Regions from separate parts of the Bradyrhizobium sp. SZCCHNRI3043 genome, predicted to be linked through region 1. Evidence: predicted binding sites of a transcription regulator. Region 1 holds the regulator's gene; each other region holds the start of a gene.
The links. The regulator PhoB, encoded in region 1, activates phosphate uptake and scavenging genes when phosphate is short. The targets are predictions, from matches to a motif close to TGTCATNNANCTGTCAT.

Region 1 (7,209 bases):
GCTCGACAACACCAACATCCTCGATCCCAAGCTCGATCTGAATCTGCTGCGCGCCCGGGTCGGCATGGTGTTCCAGAAGCCGACGCCGTTCCCGATGACGATCTACGAGAACATCGCCTTTGGCATCCGCCTCTATGAGAAGATATCGAAGTCGGAGATGGACGACCGGGTCGAGAAGGCGCTGCGCGGCGGCGCGTTGTGGAACGAGGTCAAGGACAAGCTCAACGCCTCGGGCCTGTCGCTGTCCGGCGGCCAGCAGCAGCGACTGTGCATCGCGCGCACCGTGGCGGTCCGGCCGGAGGTGATCTTGTTCGACGAGCCGTGCTCGGCGCTCGATCCGATCTCGACCGCCAAGGTCGAGGAGCTGATCCAGGAGCTCGCCGAAAACTATACGATCGCCATCGTGACGCATAACATGCAGCAGGCGGCGCGCGTCTCCGACAAGACCGCCTTCATGTATCTCGGCGAGCTGATCGAGTTCGACGACACCAGCAAGATCTTCACCTCGCCGAGTGATCGGCGGACCCAGGATTACATCACCGGCCGGTTCGGCTGACGCCGACGACATTGTCTTCAGGAGATCATCATGGCCAGTGAACATACCGCCAAGGCGTTCGACAGCGATCTGCAGGACCTCACCCGTCTGGTATCGGAGATGGGCGGCCTCGCAGAGCGGCTGATCGTCGATTCCGTCGATGCGCTGGTGCGGCGCGACATCGCGCTCGGCCAGAAGGTGGTCGCCACCGACGCCGAGGTCGACAAGCTGCAGCGCATCATCGAGGAGCGCGCCGTGCTCACGATCGCCCGTCGCCAGCCGATGGCGGTCGACCTGCGCGAGATCGTCGGCGCGATGCGCGTGGCGACCGATCTGGAGCGCATCGGCGACCTCGCCAAGAACATCGGCAAGCGCGTCGCGGCGCTGGAGAGCGACTTCCATCCGCTGAAGCTGATCCGCGGCCTCGAGCACATGACCGATCTGGTGCAGTCGCAGGTCAAGACGGTGCTGGACGCCTATGCCGCGCATGACCTGCCGGCGGCGATGACGGTGTGGAAGGGCGACGAGGAAGTCGACGCCATCTGCACCTCGCTGTTCCGCGAGCTCCTGACCTACATGATGGAGGATCCGCGCAACATCTCGTTCTGCATCCACCTGATGTTCTGCGCCAAGAACATCGAGCGCATCGGCGATCACGCGACCAACATCGCCGAGACTGTATTCTATATGATCGAAGGCCAGCAGATCATGGACAAGCGCCCGAAGGGCGACATGACGAGCTTCGCGACGACGATTCCCGGTAACTAAGAGAGACGGTTCAGACATGGGCGCCCGAATTCTGGTGGTGGAGGACGAGGAGGCGCTGACGACGCTGCTGCGCTACAACCTCGAGGCCGAAGGCTACGAGGTCGAGACCGTGGCGCGCGGCGACGAGGCCGACACGCGGCTGAAGGAGCGCGTTCCGGATCTCGTCGTGCTCGACTGGATGCTGCCGGGCCTCTCCGGCATCGAGTTGTGCCGCCGCCTGCGCGCGCGCTCCGAGACCCGGCAACTGCCGATCATCATGCTGACGGCGCGCGGCGAGGAGAGCGAGCGCGTGCGCGGACTCGCCACCGGCGCCGACGACTACATCGTCAAGCCGTTCTCGGTGCCGGAGCTCCTGGCGCGCGTGAAAGGCCTGCTGCGGCGGGCGAGCCCGGAGCGGCTGGCGACCGTGCTGTCCTATGGCGACATCGAGCTCGACCGCGAGAAACGCCGCGTGGCGCGCTCGGGGCGGCCGATCGATCTCGGCCCGACCGAATACCGCCTGCTCGAATTCTTCCTCGAGCACCCCGGCCGCGTGTTCAGCCGCGAACAGCTGCTCGACAGCGTCTGGGGCCGCGACATCTACATCGACGAGCGCACCGTCGACGTCCATATCGGCCGCCTGCGCAAGCTGCTCAATCCCGGCCGCGAGCAGGACCCGATCCGCACCGTGCGCGGCGCCGGTTATGCGCTCGATGATCGCTTCGCCAAGAGCGAGCAGGTGTAAGGGGCGATCGGACGTGAGGACGAAGCAGGTGTGAGGCGCGAGCGGGCCCGATTGAGGAGATCGCGGTCCGCTTTCCGCCACGCCGCCGCCGTCTTGATCGTGTCTGCTTCGTGGCCCGTCACGATGTTTCGGTCCCAGCGGACGCCCTTGATCAAGACCATCATCATATCTCTTGCCGTGCTGCTCGGCGGCGCGGCGGGCGCCCCGGCCGCCGAGCTCGAAGACGCGGTCGCGGCGGCAGGCAACGGGCAGCATGCGGCGGCGATGCGACGGCTGCTGCCGCTGGCCGCCAAGGGCGATGCGCGGGCGCAGTTCGACGTCGGCTTCATGCAGGCGTTCGGCTGGGGCGTGCCGCGTAATCCGAGCGAGGCGCTGGCCTGGTACCGCAAGGCCGCCGATCAGGGGCTAGCCGTCGCGCAACATTATCTCGGCATCGCCTACGTCAATGGCGAGGGTGTTGCCTCGAACTACGGCGAAGCCAGTCGCTGGTTCAGCCGCGCGGCGGCGCAGGGCTTCGCCCAGTCGCAATACATGCTCGGCCTGATGCTGCTCGACGGCCGCGGTGTGAAACAGGACGTCGTGCAGGGCTATGCCTGGCTGGTGATGGCGGGCCGTAGTGGCGTGCGATCGGCCGGCCGCGACGTGCAGCGGGTCAGGTTGACCGAGCCGCAGCGCGTCCAGGCCCAGAGCGCCATTGCGTCCTGGCAGCCGAAACCGGAATCGGCGGATGCGGGCATTGCCACTCCGCGTCCGGAGCAACTGCTCGGGCTCGATCGCCACATCGGCGAGGTCGTCGATCCCACCTCCTGGCCGGCGTCGTCGATCGGCGTCGTCACCGTCGCGCAATACTCGAGCGGCGGCTGGTGCACCGGCACCCTGGTGGCGCCGCGCGTCGTGCTCACCGCCGCGCATTGCGTCTTCAACGGCGTGGCGCAGGTCAGCCCCGGCAATGTCCGCTTCCTGGCCGGCATGAACCGTGGCACGCCGGCGGCATCGTCGGTCGCCGACAAGCTGATCGTGGCGCCCGATTTCGTCCCGACCCGGCACGACAGATGGTCGCTCGACCGCTCGCCCGCCGATTGGGCGCTGATCGTGCTGAAGGATGCGCTGCCGTCGAAGCCGGTGGCGGTCAAGGCGCTGACCCGCGAGGAGCTCGCGGCTGCGACGACGGCCGGCACCATCTCCGAGATCGGCTATGGCCAGGAGCGGCGCTATTCGCCGACCGGCCAGCGCAATTGCAGCGCCGGCATGACCAAGGACGGGATGCTGCTGACGGTGCATTGTCTGGCCAATTTCGGCTATTCGGGCTCGCCGATCCTCGCCGAGGTCGGTGGGCAGCCTGCCGTGGTCGGCATCTTCTCGGCGTTCCACGAGGAGACCCGGCTGATGTTCGCCGCCCCCGCGAGCCAGTTCGAGGCGGTCGTGCGCCGCGAGATCGCGGCGCAGAGTGCCTCGGCGCGGTGAGGGAAGGAGCGAGAGAGACGAGGTCCCGCCGCTGGTCATGATCTGTGCGTGACTGGATAGCGGGTTGCCAAGCGAGAGGGCGGTCCGGGAAGCGCCACCCAGGTTTTCCTGCAGCTTTCGCCTGCAGCGGGGCCTTACCGAACTGGCCTGGCTCTTGCTATAGTCCGAGTATGACGATTGTTCAAATTGATCATCCTCGGGCCGCGCGGCTGCTGTGGTGGCGGTCGCAGCCCGGCCGGACCGTTGCGCTGGTCGCCGGACTGGTCGCCGCCAACGCGCTCGCCTGGGCCTGGGCGTTCGCGCTCTACGCCGACCGGCCCGCCATCGTCGGCACCGCGATGCTGGCTTGGCTGCTCGGACTGCGCCATGCGATCGATGCGGATCACATCGCGGCCATCGACAACGTCGTGCGGAAGCTGGTGCAGGACGGTAGCGCCCCGCGCGCCGCCGGCCTCTATTTTGCGCTCGGCCATTCCAGCGTCGTCGTTATCGCCACCATCGTCGTGAGCCTCATCGCCGGCGCCGACCTCCTGGATGAAGAGAGTGCGATCAGGGCGATCGGCGGCGTCATCGGCACGTCGGTATCGTCCGGCTTCCTGCTGCTTATCGCGTTGGCGAACCTCATTCTGTTCGTGAACCTCTGGCGCCGCGCCGCACAGCCGCAGTCCGAGATGGAAACCGCCGGAAACAGCGGACGGGGCATCCTCATCCGCCTGCTGCGCCCCGTGCTCCGCCTGGTGGGACGCGCCTGGCACATGTATCCGCTCGGCTTCCTGTTCGGTCTCGGCTTCGACACTGCGAGCGAGATCGGGCTTCTCAGCCTGTCGGCGACCGAGGCTGCGCGCGGCGCGAGCCTCGCCCATGTGCTGGTATTCCCGGCGCTGTTCGCGGCTGCGATGGCCACTGTCGACACCGCCGACAGCATGCTGATGGTCGGCGCCTATCGCTGGGCGCTGACCGATCCCGCACGCAAGCTGCGCTATAACCTCGTGATCACCGGCGCATCCGTTGCGATCGCGCTGGTGATCGGCAGCTTCGAGGCGTTCACGCTGTTGGCGCCGCGGCTTGGCCTGACGGGGGGATGGGCTGACGTCGCCACCGCGCTGGGCGACGATGTCGCCAATCTCGGAATCGTCGCGATCGGCCTGTTCGGACTGGTCTGGGCGGTCGCCATGCTGCTCGGTCGCAGTCAGCGCGGTTCCGAGGCGACGCCCGGCGAAGCGCTTGCCAGCGTTCGTGCGGGGGCGCTAAACCCGCCGGCGATACGAAGCGGAACGCATAAGACGGGCTAGGAGCGGGGCCTCATGATGGTCGGCTCGGAGGGAACGATCAGGATGCTGTGGCTGCAGGGCGCGAGCTGCGGCGGCTGCACCATGTCGATCCTGGAAAGCGGCGCGTCCGGCTGGTTCGACGAATTGCGCCAATCCGGCATCGATCTGGTGTGGCATCCCTCCGTCAGCGAGCAGACAGGGGACGAGGTCGTGGAGCTGTTAGAGGCGATCCGCGACGGCCGCGAGCGGCTCGATCTGCTGGTGCTCGAAGGCTCGGTGGCGCGAGGCCCCGGTCTGAGCGGCCGCTTCAACATGCTCGCCGGCACCAACCGCTCGATCTATCACTGGCTGCTCGATCTGGCGCCGCTGGCCGACTACGTCGTCGCCGTCGGCAGCTGCGCCGCCTATGGCGGCATTCCCGCGGCTGGCATCAATCCGACCGATGCGGTCGGACTGCAGTTCGAGGGCAGCGATATCGGCGGCGCGCTTGGCGCGGCCTTCCGCTCGAAACGCGGGCTGCCGGTGATCAACGTCGCAGGCTGTGCGCCGCATCCGGGCTGGATGATGGAGAGCCTGCTGGCGCTTACCTCGGGCGATCTGACGGCAGACGGTCTCGACGCGGTCGGCCGTCCGACCTTCATCGCCAACCACCTCGCTCATCACGGCTGCTCGCGCAACGAGTTCTACGAGTTCAAGGCGAGCGCGGAGACGATGTCGGAGCGCGGCTGCCTGATGGAGCATCTCGGCTGCCGCGCAACGCAGGCGGTCGGCGACTGCAATCAGCGCTCGTGGAACGGCGGCGGCTCCTGCACCAAGGGCGGTTATGCCTGCATCGCCTGCACCTCGCCGGGCTTCGAGAGCGCGCAGAACTATCTGGAGACGGCGAAGCTCGCCGGCATCCCCGTCGGCCTTCCCACCGACATGCCGAAAGCCTGGTTCGTCGCGCTCGCAGCGCTGTCGAAATCGGCCACGCCGCGCCGCGTCCGAGTCAATGCGACGGCGGATCATGTCGTGGTGCCGCCGGGCCGTTCCGGCGACAAGCGCCGTCCATGACGCGGATCACGGTCGGACCGTTCAATCGTGTCGAAGGCGATCTCGAGGTCAGGCTCGATATCGAGAGCGGCCGCGTCGCGCGGGCGGAGGTGACGGCGCCGCTCTATCGCGGCTTCGAGCAGATCCTTGAGGGCCGGCCGCCGCTCGACGCCCTGGTGATCGCGCCGCGCATCTGCGGCATCTGCTCCGTGTCGCAATCGATCGCGGCCGCCGCGGCGTTGCGCCAGGCCATGGGCATTGCGGCAGCACCAAACGGCATCCTCGCGAGCAACATCGCGCACGCGGCCGAGAACGCGGCGGATCATCTGACGCATTTCTACATCTTCTTCATGCCGGACTTCGCCCGCGATGCTTATGCCTCGCACGCTTGGCATTCGACCGCGGCCGAACGTTTCGCGGCGACGAAGGGCAGCGCTGCCCGCGATGCGCTGCCTGCGCGCGCGCGACTGCTCGAGATCATGGGCCTGATCGCGGGCAAATGGCCGCACAGTCTCGCCTTCCAGCCAGGCGGGACGACGCGCGCGATCGAGCTCGGCGAGCGCGTGCGGCTCAACGCGATCGCGGCGTCGTTTCGCGGTTTCCTTGAGCGCGTCGTGTTCGCCGACAAGTTGGAGAACGTGCTCGCCTTGTCGACATCGGACGAGCTCGACCGTTGGCGCGAGGGCCGCGCCGGCGACTTCGCGCATTTCCTTCGGCTGGCCGATGCGCTCGCGCTGGCCGACCTCGGCAGCGGACCAGGTTCCTTGATGAGCTTCGGCGCGTATCACGACTTCAATGGGGCTCGTTTTCGCGCTGGCGTCCGCACGAGCAGTGGCGAGGTCCAGGCTTTGCCGTCGGACGGCATCACCGAGGACGTCTCGCACGCCTGGATGCACGATACGTCGCTCGATCCGGCCGAGAGCCGCACCGTGCCCGATGCCGACAAAGCCGACGCCTATAGCTGGTGCAAGGCGCCGCGTCTCGCGGGAGAACCGGTCGAGGTCGGCGCTCTCGCAAGGCAGGCCATCGACGGTCAGCCGCTGATCACCGCGCTGCTCGCGAGCGGTCGCAGCAATGTCCGCAATCGTGTCATCGCCCGGCTGATCGAAACCGCGCAACTCGCGCTGTCGATCGAGCACTGGATCAAGGCGCTGCGTCTCAACGAGCCGTTCTGCGTGAACAGCGGTGAGGCGGCCGACGGCCACTTCGTCGGGGTCGTGGAGGCTGCGCGCGGCAGCCTCGGCCACTGGCTCGCGGTGCGCTCCGGCCGGATCGAGCGTTATCAGATCATCGCGCCGACGAGCTGGAATTTTTCGCCGCGCGACGCCGACGGCGTTGCGGGCCCGCTCGAGCAGGCGCTGGTCGGCACCGAGGTCGGCGATGCCGGCGCGCGTGCGGTCGGCATCCAGCACGTC
Region 2 (7,209 bases), 370 kb from region 1:
CCGGAATGGGCCGACTGGGCCTCGATGCTCAAGGCGATCAAGACCGATCTCGGCTACGACATTCCACACGACAATAAGAACTCCGGCCAGGCGCTGGCGCAGATCCTCGCCGAAAAGAGCAACCCCGTCGGCGACATCGGCTATTTCGGCGTCACCTTCGGCATGAAGGCGAAGGCGCAGGACGCGCTTGAGGCTTACAAGCCCGCGAACTGGGATCAGGTCCCCGCCGGCTTGAAGGATGCGGATGGCTACTGGACTACGATCCACTCCGGCACGCTCGGCCTGTTCGTGAACAAGGACGCGCTCGGTGGCAAGCCTGTTCCGGCCTGCTGGAAGGATCTGCTCAAGCCCGACTACAAGGGCATGGTGGGCTATCTCGATCCGAGCTCGGCGGCCGTCGGCTATGTCGGCGCCGTTGCCGTCAACCTCGCGCTCGGCGGTTCGCAGGCCGATTTCGAGCCGGCCCTTACGTTCTTCAAGGATCTGCGCAAGAATGATCCGATCGTGCCGAAGCAGACGTCCTATGCGCGCGTCGTCTCGGGCGAGATCCCGATCCTGTTCGACTACGACTTCAACGCCTACCGCGCGAAGTATACCGAGAAGGGCAATTTCGAGTTCGTCATTCCCTGCGAGGGCTCGGTGGTCTTCCCCTATGTGGTCGGCCTGGTGAAGAACGCGCCCGACAAGGACAAAGCGAAGAAGGTCATCGACTATCTGCTCTCCGACAAGGGCCAGGCGATCTGGACCAATGCCTATCTGCGTCCAGCGCGTCCGATCGAGCTGCCGGGCTCGGTGAAGAACAAGTTCCTGCCGGACAGCGACTACGCTCGCGCCAAGAGCGTGAACTGGGGCGATATGGAAGCCGCGCAAAAGGGCTTCGTCGATCGCTATCTGTCCGAAGTCCGTTGAAGGAGCACCGCGCCTCCGCCGGAGACGATCCGGTGGAGGTGCACTTGATCATATGTCGCACAAATCCTTCGTCCGGCTCTGTTTGCTGCCCCTGGGAGCCGTCACCTCGGCATTCTTTCTGTTGCCGATGGCGAGGCTGCTCGTCACCGGCGCCGAGGGACCGCACGGTCTGGCCGAATATCTCGCGATCATCCTCGAGCCGCGCTACCGCACGACACTTCTCAACACGCTGACGCTGGCGGCGGCCACCACGATTGCAACCCTGGTCATTGCGACGATCGCCGGCCTGTTCCTGCAGCGTCACCGGTTTCCGGGCCGCGCGGTCCTGGTCGCGATCCTGACGTTTCCGCTCGCGTTCCCGGGCGTCGTGGTCGGCTTCATGATCATCCTTCTGGCTGGCCGCCAGGGGATGATCGGGGAGGTCTCGTCTCGGCTCACCGGCGACAAGCTCGTATTCGCTTATTCGATCTACGGGCTGTTCCTCGGTTATCTCTATTTCTCGATTCCGCGGGTGATCCTCACGATTATGGCTGCCGCGCAGAAGCTGGACCCCGGTTTGGAGGAGGCGGCCCGATCGCTCGGCGCGAGCCCCTGGGCCGTGCTGCGCGACGTGATCCTGCCGGCGCTGACCCCGGCGCTGATCGCGTCCGGCGCGATCGCGTTCGCGACGGCGATGGGCGCGTTCGGAACGGCATTCACCTTGGCCACGAACATCGACGTGTTGCCGATGCTGATCTACACGGAGTTCACGCTGGCCGGAAACCTGGCCACCTCGGCGGCGCTCTCGGTCGGCCTTGGCCTGATGACCTGGCTGATGCTCGCATTGGCGCGCTCCTTCGCCGGCAGCTCGGTGGCAGCGGCAGGGTAGGCACGTGCGCGACAGAGTCATCTTCATCCTTCAACTACTGTTCACACTTCTGGTCGCCGCCTTCCTGGCCGTGCCGGCCGGCCTTTCGATCGCCGCGGGCGTGACCGTCAACTACTTCCGCGGCATTCAGTCCGGCGTGACGCTGCAGTGGGTAGCCCAGGTCTGGGAGCTCTACGCGGGCACGATCATGGCATCGATCCTGATCGCGCTGGGCACGCTGGCGGTCACGCTCGTGGTCGGTGTTCCCGCTGCCTACGCGCTCTACGTTCGCGGCGGACGGCTGGCGCGGCTGGTCGAGGAGATCATCACCTTGCCGCTCGCGATTCCCGGGCTCGCCATCGCGCTGGCGCTGCTGCTCACCTATGGTGGCTTCGGCAGCTTCCGTCGCTCATGGCTGTTCATCCTCGCCGGCCATGTGATCTTCACGATGCCTTTCATGGTGCGCTCCGTGATGGCTGTGTTCGCGACCATCGACGTCAAGTCGCTCGATGAGGGCGCCGCGTCGGTCGGGGCGGCGCCATGGCGCCGCTTCATCGATGTCATCGTTCCCAATGCCGCGCCGGGGATCCTGGCCGGCAGCCTCATGGTGGTGACGCTATCCCTCGGAGAATTCAACTTGACCTGGATGTTGCATACGCCGCTGACCAAGACGCTGCCGGTCGGCCTCGCCGACAGCTACGCATCGATGCGGCTGGAGGTCGCATCCGCCTACACGCTGATCTTCTTCGTCATGATCATCCCGCTGCTGGTGGCCATGCAATGGATCGGCGAGAGAGGGAGCCTGCGGTGAGCACGATGACCCGGCATGGAGCCGCGCTGAAGGTCGAGAATTGCGGCAAGACCTTTGCCGACGGGACCTGCGCGCTCGCGCGCGCCACGCTCGACATCGCGCAGAGTGAGACGCTGGTGCTGCTTGGGCCGTCCGGCTGCGGCAAGACCACGTTGCTGCGGATCGTGGCCGGGCTCGAAACACCCGATGCGGGCGGGCGCGTGCTTTTCGACGGCAAGGATCTGACGAGGCAGCCGATCGAGAAGCGCAACGTCGGCATGGTGTTTCAATCCTACGCGCTGTTCCCCAACATGACCGTCGCGGACAATATCGGCTACGGGCTCAAGATCCGCGGCGTGCCTAAGCCGGAGCGCGCCGCGCGGGTCGCGGAGCTGGTCACGCTGACCAACCTCGCCGGCCTCGAAGATCGGCGAATCGATCAGCTCTCGGGCGGCCAGCGCCAGCGCGTCGCGCTGGCGCGCGCGGTCGCGATACGGCCGAGCGTGCTGCTGCTCGACGAGCCGCTCACCACGCTCGATGCGGCCTTGCGAGAGCGCCTGCGCGGCGAGCTCAACGGCCTGTTGCGTACGCTCGGAATCACGGCAATCTACGTCACGCATGACCAGGCCGAAGCCATGGAGCTCGGGGACCGCATCGTGGTCATGCGCAAGGGCGCCATCGCCCAGGTCGGGACGCCGCGCGAGATCTATTTCACGCCAGCCGACCGCTTCGTCGCGGAGTTCGTCGGCGCGGCCAACATCATCGAGGCTCCGATCGACGGCGACCACCTCGTTCTGCCCGGAGGGAGACAGCGGATCGCCGAGGCTGGCTCGCGCAGCAAGGCGATGGCGATGGTTCGACCGGAAACGATCGGGATCGTCGGCGCGGCGGCATCGTGCCTGACCGGCCTCGTCGACAGCGTCCGCTTCGCCGGTGATCGCCAGCGGATCGTCGTCCGCGACGCCGCCGCCGTTCCACTGACGGTGGACGCACCGAATACGATCAGGGTCAGCGCGGGTGAGCGGATCGGCCTGTCGATTGAGCCGAGCGCCATTCGTCTGCTGCCGGAGCAAGGTGGATCAGCATGAGCACGCGTCCTGTCACCATCGCCCAGATATCCGACCTGCACATCAAGACGCCCGGCCGGCTCGCCTACCGCCGCGTCGATACGGCGCGTGCGCTGGCCCGTTGCATCACGGAGCTCAACCGGTTCGAGCCGAAGCTCGATCTGGTGGTGATCTCGGGCGATCTCGTCGATACGCCGTCGTCTGCCGAATACGATCATCTCAAGGATCTTCTCGGCGAACTCGAGATTCCATTCGCCGCCGTGCCCGGCAATCACGATTCACGCGAGCTGATGCGCGCGGCGTTTCCGGGCACTCTCCATGGTGGACCTACCGGTCCGCTGAACCGGCATGTGGCGTTGGCCGATCTCGATCTGCTTCTGCTCGATTCCAGCGTGCCCGGCCATCCGCATGGCGAGCTCGATGAGGCGAGTCTCCAATGGCTCGACGCCACGCTGTCCGCCTCCAGCGAAAAGCCGGCCTTGCTGTTTCTGCATCATCCGCCGTTCGCCACTGGCATCTGGCACATGGACCGGCAGAACCTGCGCAACGCCGACGATCTCGCGGCCATCCTCACGCGCCATCCGCGGGTGCAACTGATCGGATGCGGTCACGTCCACCGCGCGGCACTGACCCGGTTTGCCGGCATTCCCTGTGCGATTTGTCCGGCGCCGAACCATGCCGTCGCGCTCGACCTGGCCGAGCTTCGACCGCCATCCTTCCGGATCGAGCCGCCGGCCTTTCACCTTCATGCCTGGTTTCAAGGACCGGGATTCGGAACGATCGTCACTCATCAGGTGCCGATCGGGGATTTCGACGGGCCGCATCCGTTCTTCAATCAAGACGGCACGCTCATCGACTGAGCGCGCAAGGACGCGACAAAGCGATGGGACGTCTGGTCTAGCTCTCGACCTCGAAGGTCACGCGCTCCGCGGCGAAGCGCGAGCGTTTGCTGACGAGCGGCTTCGCATCGGCATCGATGTCGGTGCTGTCGACGACCAGCACCGGGCGCCCAATCGCGAGGTCGAGCCGAGCGGCGTCGCTTGCGTCGGCGATGGCTGCCGTGATCCTGGTCGTGCCGCGGCGATAGTCGCGAATGCCGTAATGCGCGAGCAGCGCCGTCATCGAGCGGACTGACGCGAAGATGTGACCGGCCCCGGGAAATCGCTCGGACGACAGCCAGGACGTGCTGACGCAGATCGGGGTCTTGTCGGCAAGACGCAGTGCCTCGATTCGGACCAGCGGTGCACCTGTCTTCAATCGCAGCTCGCGCGCGAGTTCGCGCGTCGCGGGCTCTTCGGACGCTGCGATCAACTGCCCACGAGGCTCACGCCCGCCGGCGCCCACGATCTCGGAGAACCTGGTTCGCGATCTCAGGGGATATGACAGACGAGGCGCTTCGACATAGGTGCCGCTGCCGCGCTCGGCGCGCACGAGGCCGCGTTCCGCCAAGGTCGCGAGCGCGCGACGCACCGTATGACGGTTGACGCGGTAGGTTTCGGCGATCTCGGTCTCGCCGGGCAGGCGCGTGCCGGCGGCGAAGCGGCCGTCGGCGATGTCGCGCTCGATGCCGTCGGCCACCCGCCGCCACAGCGCCACGCCCGAATCGGCGCCCTGCATGCTCATCGCGGCTCTCCGCTCTCCGGCCTCGAAATCACGTCCATGTCATCAAACAGTCATGGCGCTTCGTTACGAAGTTGTCTATTAACATAGACAACTTCGCGACGGCAAGATCGGGATGAAGATGGACGGCGAGACGGCGATGCAGGACCGGCGCAGGGCGGCGATGCGGGTATTGGCGCATGCCTCGCGTGTGGACATCCGCGCCAGGCTCGATAGCCTCGCGCTGCCTGAGCATCGCGACCTGCGCCCGGCGGAGAATGGCCTCGTGATGCTGCGGGGCCGGATCGGCGGTGATGGAGCGCCGTTCAATGTCGGCGAGGCGACGGTGTCGCGCGCCGCGGTGCGGCTGGAGAGCGGCGAGGTCGGGTTCGGCTATGTGCTGGGACGCGACGCCGCCAAGGCGCGTCTGATGGCGCTGTGTGACGCGATGATCCAGTCATCAAGCCACACGCGATCGATCGAGACGCAGGTGGTTGCGCCGCTGCAGGCGCAGATGCGCACTTCGCGCGAGCACCGCGCAGAGGAGGCTGCGGCCACGCGTGTCGATTTCTATACGATGGTGCGAGGAGAAGGCTGATGGCTGCCGCCGCTTCCGATCTGCAGCCTGGTTTCGCCGACAATGTCCTGTCCGCGCAATCGACCTTCCGTACCGTCATGGAGGCCATGGCGCGTCCGGGAAATGTGCGGCAGGTCGAGGTCAATGTCGGCCGGCCCTCGTCCTTGATGCCTGGTGCCGCCGCGATCGCGTTGACTCTGTTCGATCACGATACGCCGATCTGGCTCGATGCGCCGCTCGCCGGCACGCCCGAGGTCGGCGCCTGGCTCAAGTTTCACACCGGGGCGCCGATCGTCGCCAATGCCGCGCTCGCCTGCTTTGCAGTGGCGGCAGACCCCGAAGCGCTGCCTGATCTGAATTCATTCGCGCTCGGCAGTGCTGAGTACCCCGATCGCTCGACGACGCTGATCCTGCAGGTGCCGAGCTTGTCCGGAGGGCCGGCGTTCAAGCTGCGCGGTCCGGGCATCGACGGGACGACATTGTTCCGTGCAACGGTCGCGCCCGCCGACCTGTTCGAGCGGCTGTCGATCAATGAGAAGCTGTTTCCGCGTGGTGTCGATGTGGTGCTGGTCGATGGCTCGTCCATCGTCGCCATCCCGCGGACGACGCGACTCGTTTCCGCAGGAGAGTAAGGCATGTATGTCGCCGTGAAAGGTGGCGAGCGCGCCATCGAGAACGCGCACCGGCTGCTGGCGCATGAGCGCCGGGGTGATCGCGACGTGCCGGAGCTGTCGCTGGTGCAGATCTCCGAGCAGTTGGGGCTTGCCGTCGATCGCGTGATGAGCGAAGGCTCGCTGTACGACCGCGAGCTCGCGGCGCTCGCAATCAAGCAGGCACGGGGTGATCTGATCGAGGCGATCTTCCTGGTGCGCGCCTTCCGCGCGACCCTGCCGCGCTTCGGTGCGACCGAGCCGGTCGACACCGGTGCGATGCGGGTGCAGCGGCGCGTCTCGTCGACCTTCAAGGACATTCCCGGCGGCCAGGTGCTCGGGCCGACCTTCGACTATACGCATCGGCTGCTCGATCCGCAGTTGGCGGCAGGCGCCGAGCCGGAGCCGCCGGCCCGTGCCGAGGCGCCGAATGCGCCGACGCCACGTGTCACCGACATTCTCGGCCAGGACGGCTTGATCGAGCCGTCGCCGCAAGCCGAGGTTGGCGCGCCGGTCGGCGATCTCACCCGCGATCCTCTGAGCTTTCCCGCCGATCGTGATCTGCGGTTGCAGAATCTCGCACGCGGTGATGAGGGATTTCTGCTCGCGCTCGGCTACTCGACCCAGCGCGGCTATGGCCGCAACCATCCCTTTGCCGGCGAAATCCGCTTCGGCGAAGTCGAGGTCGAGTTCTTGGCCGAGGAGATCGGCTTTGCGGTGCCGCTCGGATCGGTCGAGCTGACCGAATGCCAGATGGTGAACCAGTTCAA
Region 3 (7,209 bases), on a different contig from region 1:
GGCATCACCCAGACCATCGCGCAGATGAGCGAGATCACCAATTCGATCTCGACCTCGATCGCGCAGCAGGGCGACGCGACGCGCGAGATCGCCCGCAACATCCAGTCCGTCGCTGCAGGCTCCAACGAGATCAGCGCCCATATCGGCGGCGTCACCAAGGCGGCGGAAGCGACCGGCATGGCTGCCTCCGAAGTGCTGTCGAGCGCGCGCGAGCTCGACAGCCAGTCGGGCCTGCTGCAGCAGGCCGTCGATGGCTTCATGGCGAAGGTGCGAACGGCCTGATCAGGTCAGGGCGCGCCGTTGATCCGGGGCTCTCGGATCAACGGCGGCCGTCAAGTCGTAGGCGTGCCAGCCGTCACTTGGCTTTGAGGAAGTCGCCGACCTCCAGCAGCACGAACTCGTTGTCGTCGGCCTTGTTGGGATCCCGGCTGGACGAGAACGGCAGGTTGTTGTCGTTGCCGACGATGATGTGGGTGTCGTCGACGCGGTCGACATTCTCGATCGTGAAGAACGGGAAGGCGAGCACGCCGTCGTTGAGCGGCTTGCGCGCCTTGTTGTCCGGATCCTTGATCTTCATCAGGTCGATAGAGGCGATCTTGCGGAGCGGCTTGCCGACGTTGGCGTCGGAGAGTTCGATCTTGTAGACGCGCTTGAACTTGGCGAGATCGGGAAAGCAGTTGTCGCCGCGCGTGCCCTGCGGGCAGGCCTTGTCGCTGGTGCCCTCGCCATTGTCGCGCTCGATGATCAGACCCTGGGTCGGATCGATCATGTTGAAGTCGCCGATCGCGTTGCCGTTCTGCTCGAACACGTACTGCCAAAACCGGCCGGTGAACCGCTCCGCCGCGACGTCGAATTCGAGGATGCGCGAGGCTTCCTTGCCGTCGACCTTCTCCCAATCCTTCTTCTCGGCGTCCCACAGCGGGCCTTCGAGCAGGCCGTAGATGAACTTGCCGTCGACCGAGGACGCGAAGCCTTCGTAGCCCTTCGAGCGCCGCAGGTTGACGTTCGCATAGGTCGCGCCTGGCGCGCCCGGCGATTGCACCGCCCAATGGTCGGGCGAGCGCACCGGCTTGCCGTCGGCGACCGTGTCGAACACGGCCAGCACCTTGCCGGTCCTGTCCGCCTTGATGACGTAGGGACCGAACTCGTCGCCGATCCAGAGATTGTCGCCGATGATCTGGAAGCCCTCGGTATCGAAATCAGCACCGGTCAAATAGCGCTTGGCGGTGTCCTCATGGACGATGCGGAAGGGAACCTTCCTGTCGGGATCATGCAGGAAGATCGTCTCGAGCCGCTCGACCTTGCCGCTGGTCCAGTCGATCTTGTGGTGGTTCAGATAGAGCATCGAGTCGGGCGAGTTGTAGCGCGAGCCCATGCCGTTGTCGGTGAGGACCCAGAACGTGCCGTCGGCCATCTTCTTGATGCCGGAGTGGCCCTGGAGAGGTTGTCCCTTGAACGGGAGCGACACCCCGGTCGGACGCTCATAGGACTTGCCCATCACGCTGCCGATCGCGTCGATGCGCTTGCCGGTGGTGTATTTGCCGGAGGTCTTGAGATCGTTCGGGGCATCGGCCGGCGCCTCGACGAAGGACTCGGCCGGCATCACGGCATGGCCGGAGAGCGTCGCCGGGAATTCGCCTTCGCCCTGGGCGAATGCGGAGCCGGCGCTGAGGACCATCGCGGCCACGGTGGTAAGAAGATATCGATGCATGAAAAGCCTCCTGGGAGCTTGAACACGCGCCGTTCTGAACAGGAGGCCTGACGCGCCGCTGACATTTCGATGACAGCCGGATGATGCTCCCCGGTCTTCATGAGGCGTCTTGCCGCACGCTCACACCTTGAGCCGGTCACCCGTGCCGGGAGGCCGGATCGGGACCCGCGACGCGATGATCACTCCGGCAATGACCAGCGCGTAGCCCGCAAGGTGGAACAGCCTGAGCTCCTCGCCGAGGAGCAGGATCGCGAGCACCGAGCCGAACAATGGCACCAGATGGAGGAACGGCGCGGCGCGGTTCGGTCCGATCAGGCTGATGCCGCGATTGAAGAACAGGTAGGCCAGTGTCGACGCAAACACGACCACGTAGCCGAGCGTCAGGACCGACAGCAGATCGGGCTTGAGCACGAAGCCCGACGCGTATTCCCAAGCCGCGAACGGCAGCAGCAGCACGGCGCCGGCCGCCGTGCAGGCTGAGATCAGCGACAGCTGGTGCACCGCCGGCCGTCGCGTCATGGCGGCCGAGTAGAGCCCGAATACCATCAGCGCGCCCGCAAACATCAGGTCACCGCGGTTGAATTGGATGCCGGCGAGCGCACCGAGATCGCCGCGCAGCAGGATCACCAGCACGCCGATCAGCGACATCGCAATGCCGGCGAATTGGGCGATGGTCAGGCGCACACCGAACAAGGCCAGCGACCACAGCGCGACGAACAGCGGCGTCGAGGATTGGATCAGGAGACCGTTCAGCGCCTGGGTATATTGCATCGCCCAATAGGACAGCGCGTTGTTGATGGCAAAGCCCGTCAGCGACAACAGCAGGATCAGCGGCCAATGCGCGCGCAATGTTCGCCAGTCGCGGGCGAGATGCGCGCGGGCGAAAGGCCACAGCATCAGGAACGTTCCGACCCAGCGGATGCAGGACAAGGTCAGCGGCGGGACATGACCGGCCACATAGCGCGCGAGCACGATGTTGCCGGCCCAGAACAGCGAGGCCAGCGTGAGCAGCAGATAGGGCTGGTTGTTCAGCCAGGAGAGCGGATGACGGTGTTGGGCAGGCAAAGGCAGCCAAGCGTGCTTGGAGAGACGAGGCAATCTGGGCTGAATCGTATCCCCTCGCAAGCCGGCGCAGCGGATTGGTGCCATGCATCGGATAGCAAAGGGCCGCGGGGGCGCGCGCAGGACGTGGATATCAGGTCGCCTGCTTGCGCGACGCCACGAACACGCCGGCGAGCACCAGCGCGAAGCCGATCACGTGGAAGACCTCCGGCTGCTCGCCGAGGAACACGAAGGCCATGATCGAGCCGAACACCGGGACCACGTGAAAGAATGGCGCGGCGCGATTGGCGCCGATCAGGAGCACGCCGCGATTGAAGCAGAGATAGGCGATCGTCGAAGGAAAGATGGCGACGTAGAGCAGCGACAACAGGTTCTGCGCGTCGAGCGCCATGACCGGTCGCGCGTTGAGTTCCCAGATCAGCAGCGGAATGAGGCTGGCTGCGCCGCAACCGAAGGTGAAGGCGACCATCGACAGGCCGTGGATCTGCGGCCGCTTGATCGTCAGCACCGAGTAGAAGCCGAACACCGCCATCGCGAGCAGGAAGATCAGATCCCCTCTGTTGAAGCTGATGTCGGCCAGCGCGGTGGGGTGACCGCGCGTCAGGATGAGCAGCACGCCCACGAGCGACAGCACGATGCCGATGGCCTGCGCCAGGGTCAGGTGCACGCGCAACAGCAGCATCGACCAAATTGCCACGATCAGCGGACCAGCCGACTGCAGCAGCAGGGTGTTGAGTGCCTGCGTATATTCGAGCGACCAGTATTGCAGCGTGTTGAAGGCGCCGATGCCCGTCACGGACAACGCGATCATGATGCCGAGCCGCGACCGGATCGCGGGCCAGTCCTGGCGCAGCTGTTTCCAGGCGAGCGGCAGGATCAGCAGGAAGGCGAGCGACCAGCGCAGGAACGACAATGTCACCGGCGGGATGTGGCCGGCGGCAAGCCGCCCGACGATCGAGTTGCCGGCCCAGCACAGCGCCGTGATGCTGAGCAGCACATAGGGCTGGTTGGCGATCCAGGCGCGCGTGGGCGCGGCGGACGCGGTGGGATCGGCGGCGGACATGCGGCGGTGTTGGCCTGGTTCGATGCGCCGCGGCGCGCGGCCGGGATGTCCGGCCGCCGTTCCTCCCGGCGCTTTCGACAGACACCAATTGCAGCTGCCTATCAAGAGGGCAGATGCATCGCGACCATGCAGCTATGGTCGTCGTCAAGATCGCGCACGAGCGTGTCCCCGGTGCGGTCTCCGCGGTCCGGATCGCACCGCGAGCGATTTGAGGCCCTCCGCACTGACCAGATAGGCGACGACGAGGGCGGCGATGGCAGCCAAGACGGCGAGGGGCGGTGCAACGAAGCCGAACCATGCGCCGGCCGGTGTGAAGGGCACGACCAGTGCGACGGCGAGCGCAGTGAGCGACGAAGCCGTCAGCATCGGATCCGCCCGGTTGCTCCATGGCCGCCCATTGGTCCGGATGATGAAGATGACGAGAATCTGGGTTGCCATCGATTCGAGGAACCATGCGGTGCGGAACTCATCGGGCGTCGCATGGAACAAATACAGCAGCGCGCCGAAGGTGAGAAAGTCGAACAGGGACGACAGGGGCCCCATGATCGCGGCAAAGCGCATGAGCCGCTTCATATCCCAGCGCTGCGGCCGCGCGGTCGCCTGCCGGCTCACGCGGTCGAACGGAATGCCGAGCTCGGAGAGATCGTAGAGCAGATTGTTGAGCAGGATCTGCGTCGGCAGCATCGGCAGGAACGGCAGCACCATCGATGCGGCGGCCATCGACAGCATGTTGCCGACATTCGAGCTCGCGCCCATTCGGACATACTTCAGGATGTTGGCGAAGGTGCGTCGGCCTTCTTCGACGCCGTTGGCGACGACGTCGAGATCAGAGGCGAGCAGGATGATGTCGGCGGCCGATTGGGCGACGCCGGTGGCGCCTTCGACGGACAGGCCGATGTCGGCCGCCTTCAGCGCCGGCGCATCGTTGATGCCGTCCCCGAGGAAGCCAACGATCTCGCCGGAGGCCTGCAGCGCCTTGACGATGCGCGATTTCTGATCGGGCGCGAGACGGCCGAACGCATCGGCCGAGTGCACCTGCACCGCGAGCGCGTCGTCGCTGAGCTCGGCGATGTCGCTGCCGGACAGCACGCGATCCGCCTTCAGCCCGACCAGGCCGGCCAGCCGCTTGACCACGACGGGATCGTCGCCGGAGAGGATCTTCAGCGCGATGCCGGCGCGGGCAAGCTGCGCGATCGCTGCCGCCGCGGTCGGCTTGGGCGGATCGGCGAACGCGCACAGCCCTTCGAAGATCAGTTCCTGCTCGTCGTCGGTTTCGATCTCGCGCGGCGCGCCGTTCCACGGCCGTGACGCGATCGCGACCGTGCGCAAGCCCTCGCGTGCGAGCGCGTGAACGCGCTCGTACATCTCGGTGCGGCCGTTGTCGTCGAGCGGCGCGAACGTGCCGCCATGCCGCTGCTGCGTGCACAACTCGATCACCGCCTCAGGCGCGCCCTTCACGATCAGGATCCGATCCTGGCCGCGGATCGCCAGCACCGAGCCGAGCCGGCGCGAGAAGTCGAAGGTCTGCTGGCCGCCCAAGGACCATCCCTCGGCCGCATGATTGGCGCCTGCGACGAGCGCGCAATCGAGCGAGCCGCGATCACCGCCGAGTGCGGCCGCGATCGCGCCGAGCTCCGCAGCTCGCGGATGGTCGGTGCCGTCGGGCGCGACGCTGCGGGCGAGCGTGATCTCCGCGGATGTCAGTGTTCCCGTCTTGTCGGTGCACAGCACCGACATCGCGCCGAGATCATGAATCGCCGCAAGCCGCTTCACGATCACCTTGCGCTTGGCCATGCGCAGTGCGCCGCGCGACAGTGTCACCGTCGTGATCATCGGCAGCAGCTCGGGCGTCAATCCGACCGCGAGCGCGACCGAGAACAACAGCGAGTCGAGCACATCGCGTCCGAATACGACGCGAACCGTGAGCACGATCACGACCAGGGCCAGCGTAAGCCGCGCGATGACGAGGCCGAATTCATGCAGGTCGCGCTCGAACGGCGTGCGCGCCTGCCCCTCGGCGAGCGCCGCGGCGGCCGCGCCGAACATCGTGTTCGGTCCAGTGTTGACGACGATGGCGACGGCCTCGCCGGTCTGCGCCACCGAGCCGCGGAACAGCGCATTCGACGTGTCGTTCTCAACGGCCGGAATGCCGGCCTGTTTCGTCACGGGATAGGGCTCTCCCGTGAGCGCCGCCTCGCCGGCGGTGAACGCCTTGCTTTCGATGACCAGCGCATCGGCAGGAACGATGTCGCCCGCGCGTACGCGCAGGATGTCTCCGGGAACGACCGCCTCGACGTCGATCTGGCGATAGGCGCCATCCCGCTTGACCTCGGCCTTCAAGGCGACGGAGCGGCGGAGCTCCTCGGCCGCCTTGACGGCATGTCCCTCCTGAACCGTGTCGAGGCCGATCGACAGCGTCAGGATGAGAACGATGATGGCGCCGCCGATCACGTCTCCCGTCACCATCGAGATGATGCCCGCCACCAGCAGGATCAGCGACAGCGGCTCGAGTAGGCGGCGGAGCACGGCGCGCAATGGACCCACGACGTGCGAGGGCGCATCGGCGTTGTGGCCGTAGCGTTGCAGCCGCTGCTCGGCGTCGGCCGCGCCGAGACCGTTCAGGTCGCAGCCGAGCGTCGCGCCCGCCTGTGCGGGCGACAGGCGCCAAAATTGGTGCGGGCCGGAGGTCGTCTCAGTGCTCACGCGGGCCTGTCCAAGTTGGTGGATGAATAGTCGTGGTCATCATGGTTGATTTGCATGAAGCTCTCCGGGCGGCGGTTGACCTAGCGCAACATCCCGCTGCCGTGATGGCCTCGGTTGCCGCAATGCGCCGCATCGCCGCCGTGCTGATCGTCTCGGTGATCCAGCGCTCCAAGGAGATCGGGATCCTGCGTGCGATGGGCAGCTCGCGCGGACAGATTTTGCGTGTGTTTCTGCTGCAGGCGGACTGCTCGGCTTCGTCGGCTCGCTGGTCGATCGCGGCTTCCCCGGCCCCGAGATCGAGGCGCAGGCGTCGGAGCTGCTCGACCAGGTCGGGCTGGCGAAATTCGCCGACCATCTCGCGAGCAACATGTCGGGCGGCCAGCAGCAGCGCGTCGCGGTGGCGCGGGCGCTGGCGATGAACCCCGATCTGGTGCTGGCGGACGAGCCGACCGGCAACCTCGACACCAAGTCGGCCGAGGCGGTCTTTGGCCTGATGCGCGAGGTCAATCGGGAGGTCGGCACGAGCTTCCTGCTCGTCACCCACAACCTTGATCTGGCCCGGCGCTGCGATCGCATCATCGAGGTTGTCGACGGCCGCATCCAGAGCTGAGAGCGCGCCGCTTCGATCGTAGATTCGCCGCCGTTCGGGTGCTCAATGGAACCGCCCGGG

Region 2: a site for PhoB is predicted at 5,274-5,290, ahead of phnF (phosphonate metabolism transcriptional regulator PhnF). Genes of this name have one in related genera too.
Region 3: a site for PhoB is predicted at 1,781-1,797, ahead of QX124_RS21120 (esterase-like activity of phytase family protein). Genes of this name have one in related genera too.

What each region holds. Positions count from the first base shown of each region.
Region 1 covers NZ_JAUHID010000001.1:654,606-661,814, forward strand. Annotated here, with positions in the region: gene pstB (phosphate ABC transporter ATP-binding protein PstB) at 1-556, shown strand, start outside; gene phoU (phosphate signaling complex protein PhoU) at 587-1,303, shown strand; gene phoB (phosphate regulon transcriptional regulator PhoB) at 1,320-2,027, shown strand; gene QX124_RS03085 (trypsin-like serine protease) at 2,175-3,491, shown strand; gene QX124_RS03090 (HoxN/HupN/NixA family nickel/cobalt transporter) at 3,662-4,783, shown strand; gene QX124_RS03095 (HupU protein) at 4,799-5,815, shown strand; gene QX124_RS03100 (nickel-dependent hydrogenase large subunit) at 5,812-7,209, shown strand, end outside.
Region 2 covers NZ_JAUHID010000001.1:1,027,229-1,034,437, forward strand. Annotated here, with positions in the region: gene QX124_RS04910 (ABC transporter substrate-binding protein) at 1-909, shown strand, start outside; gene QX124_RS04915 (ABC transporter permease) at 962-1,777, shown strand; gene QX124_RS04920 (ABC transporter permease) at 1,782-2,567, shown strand; gene QX124_RS04925 (ABC transporter ATP-binding protein) at 2,573-3,634, shown strand; gene QX124_RS04930 (phosphodiesterase) at 3,631-4,473, shown strand; gene phnF (phosphonate metabolism transcriptional regulator PhnF) at 4,511-5,236, opposite strand; gene phnG (phosphonate C-P lyase system protein PhnG) at 5,355-5,810, shown strand; gene phnH (phosphonate C-P lyase system protein PhnH) at 5,810-6,421, shown strand; gene QX124_RS04950 (carbon-phosphorus lyase complex subunit PhnI) at 6,425-7,209, shown strand, end outside.
Region 3 covers NZ_JAUHID010000011.1:51,171-58,379, forward strand. Annotated here, with positions in the region: gene QX124_RS21115 (methyl-accepting chemotaxis protein) at 1-282, shown strand, start outside; gene QX124_RS21120 (esterase-like activity of phytase family protein) at 356-1,711, opposite strand; gene QX124_RS21125 (DMT family transporter) at 1,832-2,776, opposite strand; gene QX124_RS21130 (DMT family transporter) at 2,907-3,836, opposite strand; gene mgtA (magnesium-translocating P-type ATPase) at 3,981-6,539, opposite strand; partial or broken gene QX124_RS21140 (FtsX-like permease family protein) at 6,668-6,807, shown strand; partial or broken gene QX124_RS21145 (ABC transporter ATP-binding protein) at 6,805-7,149, shown strand.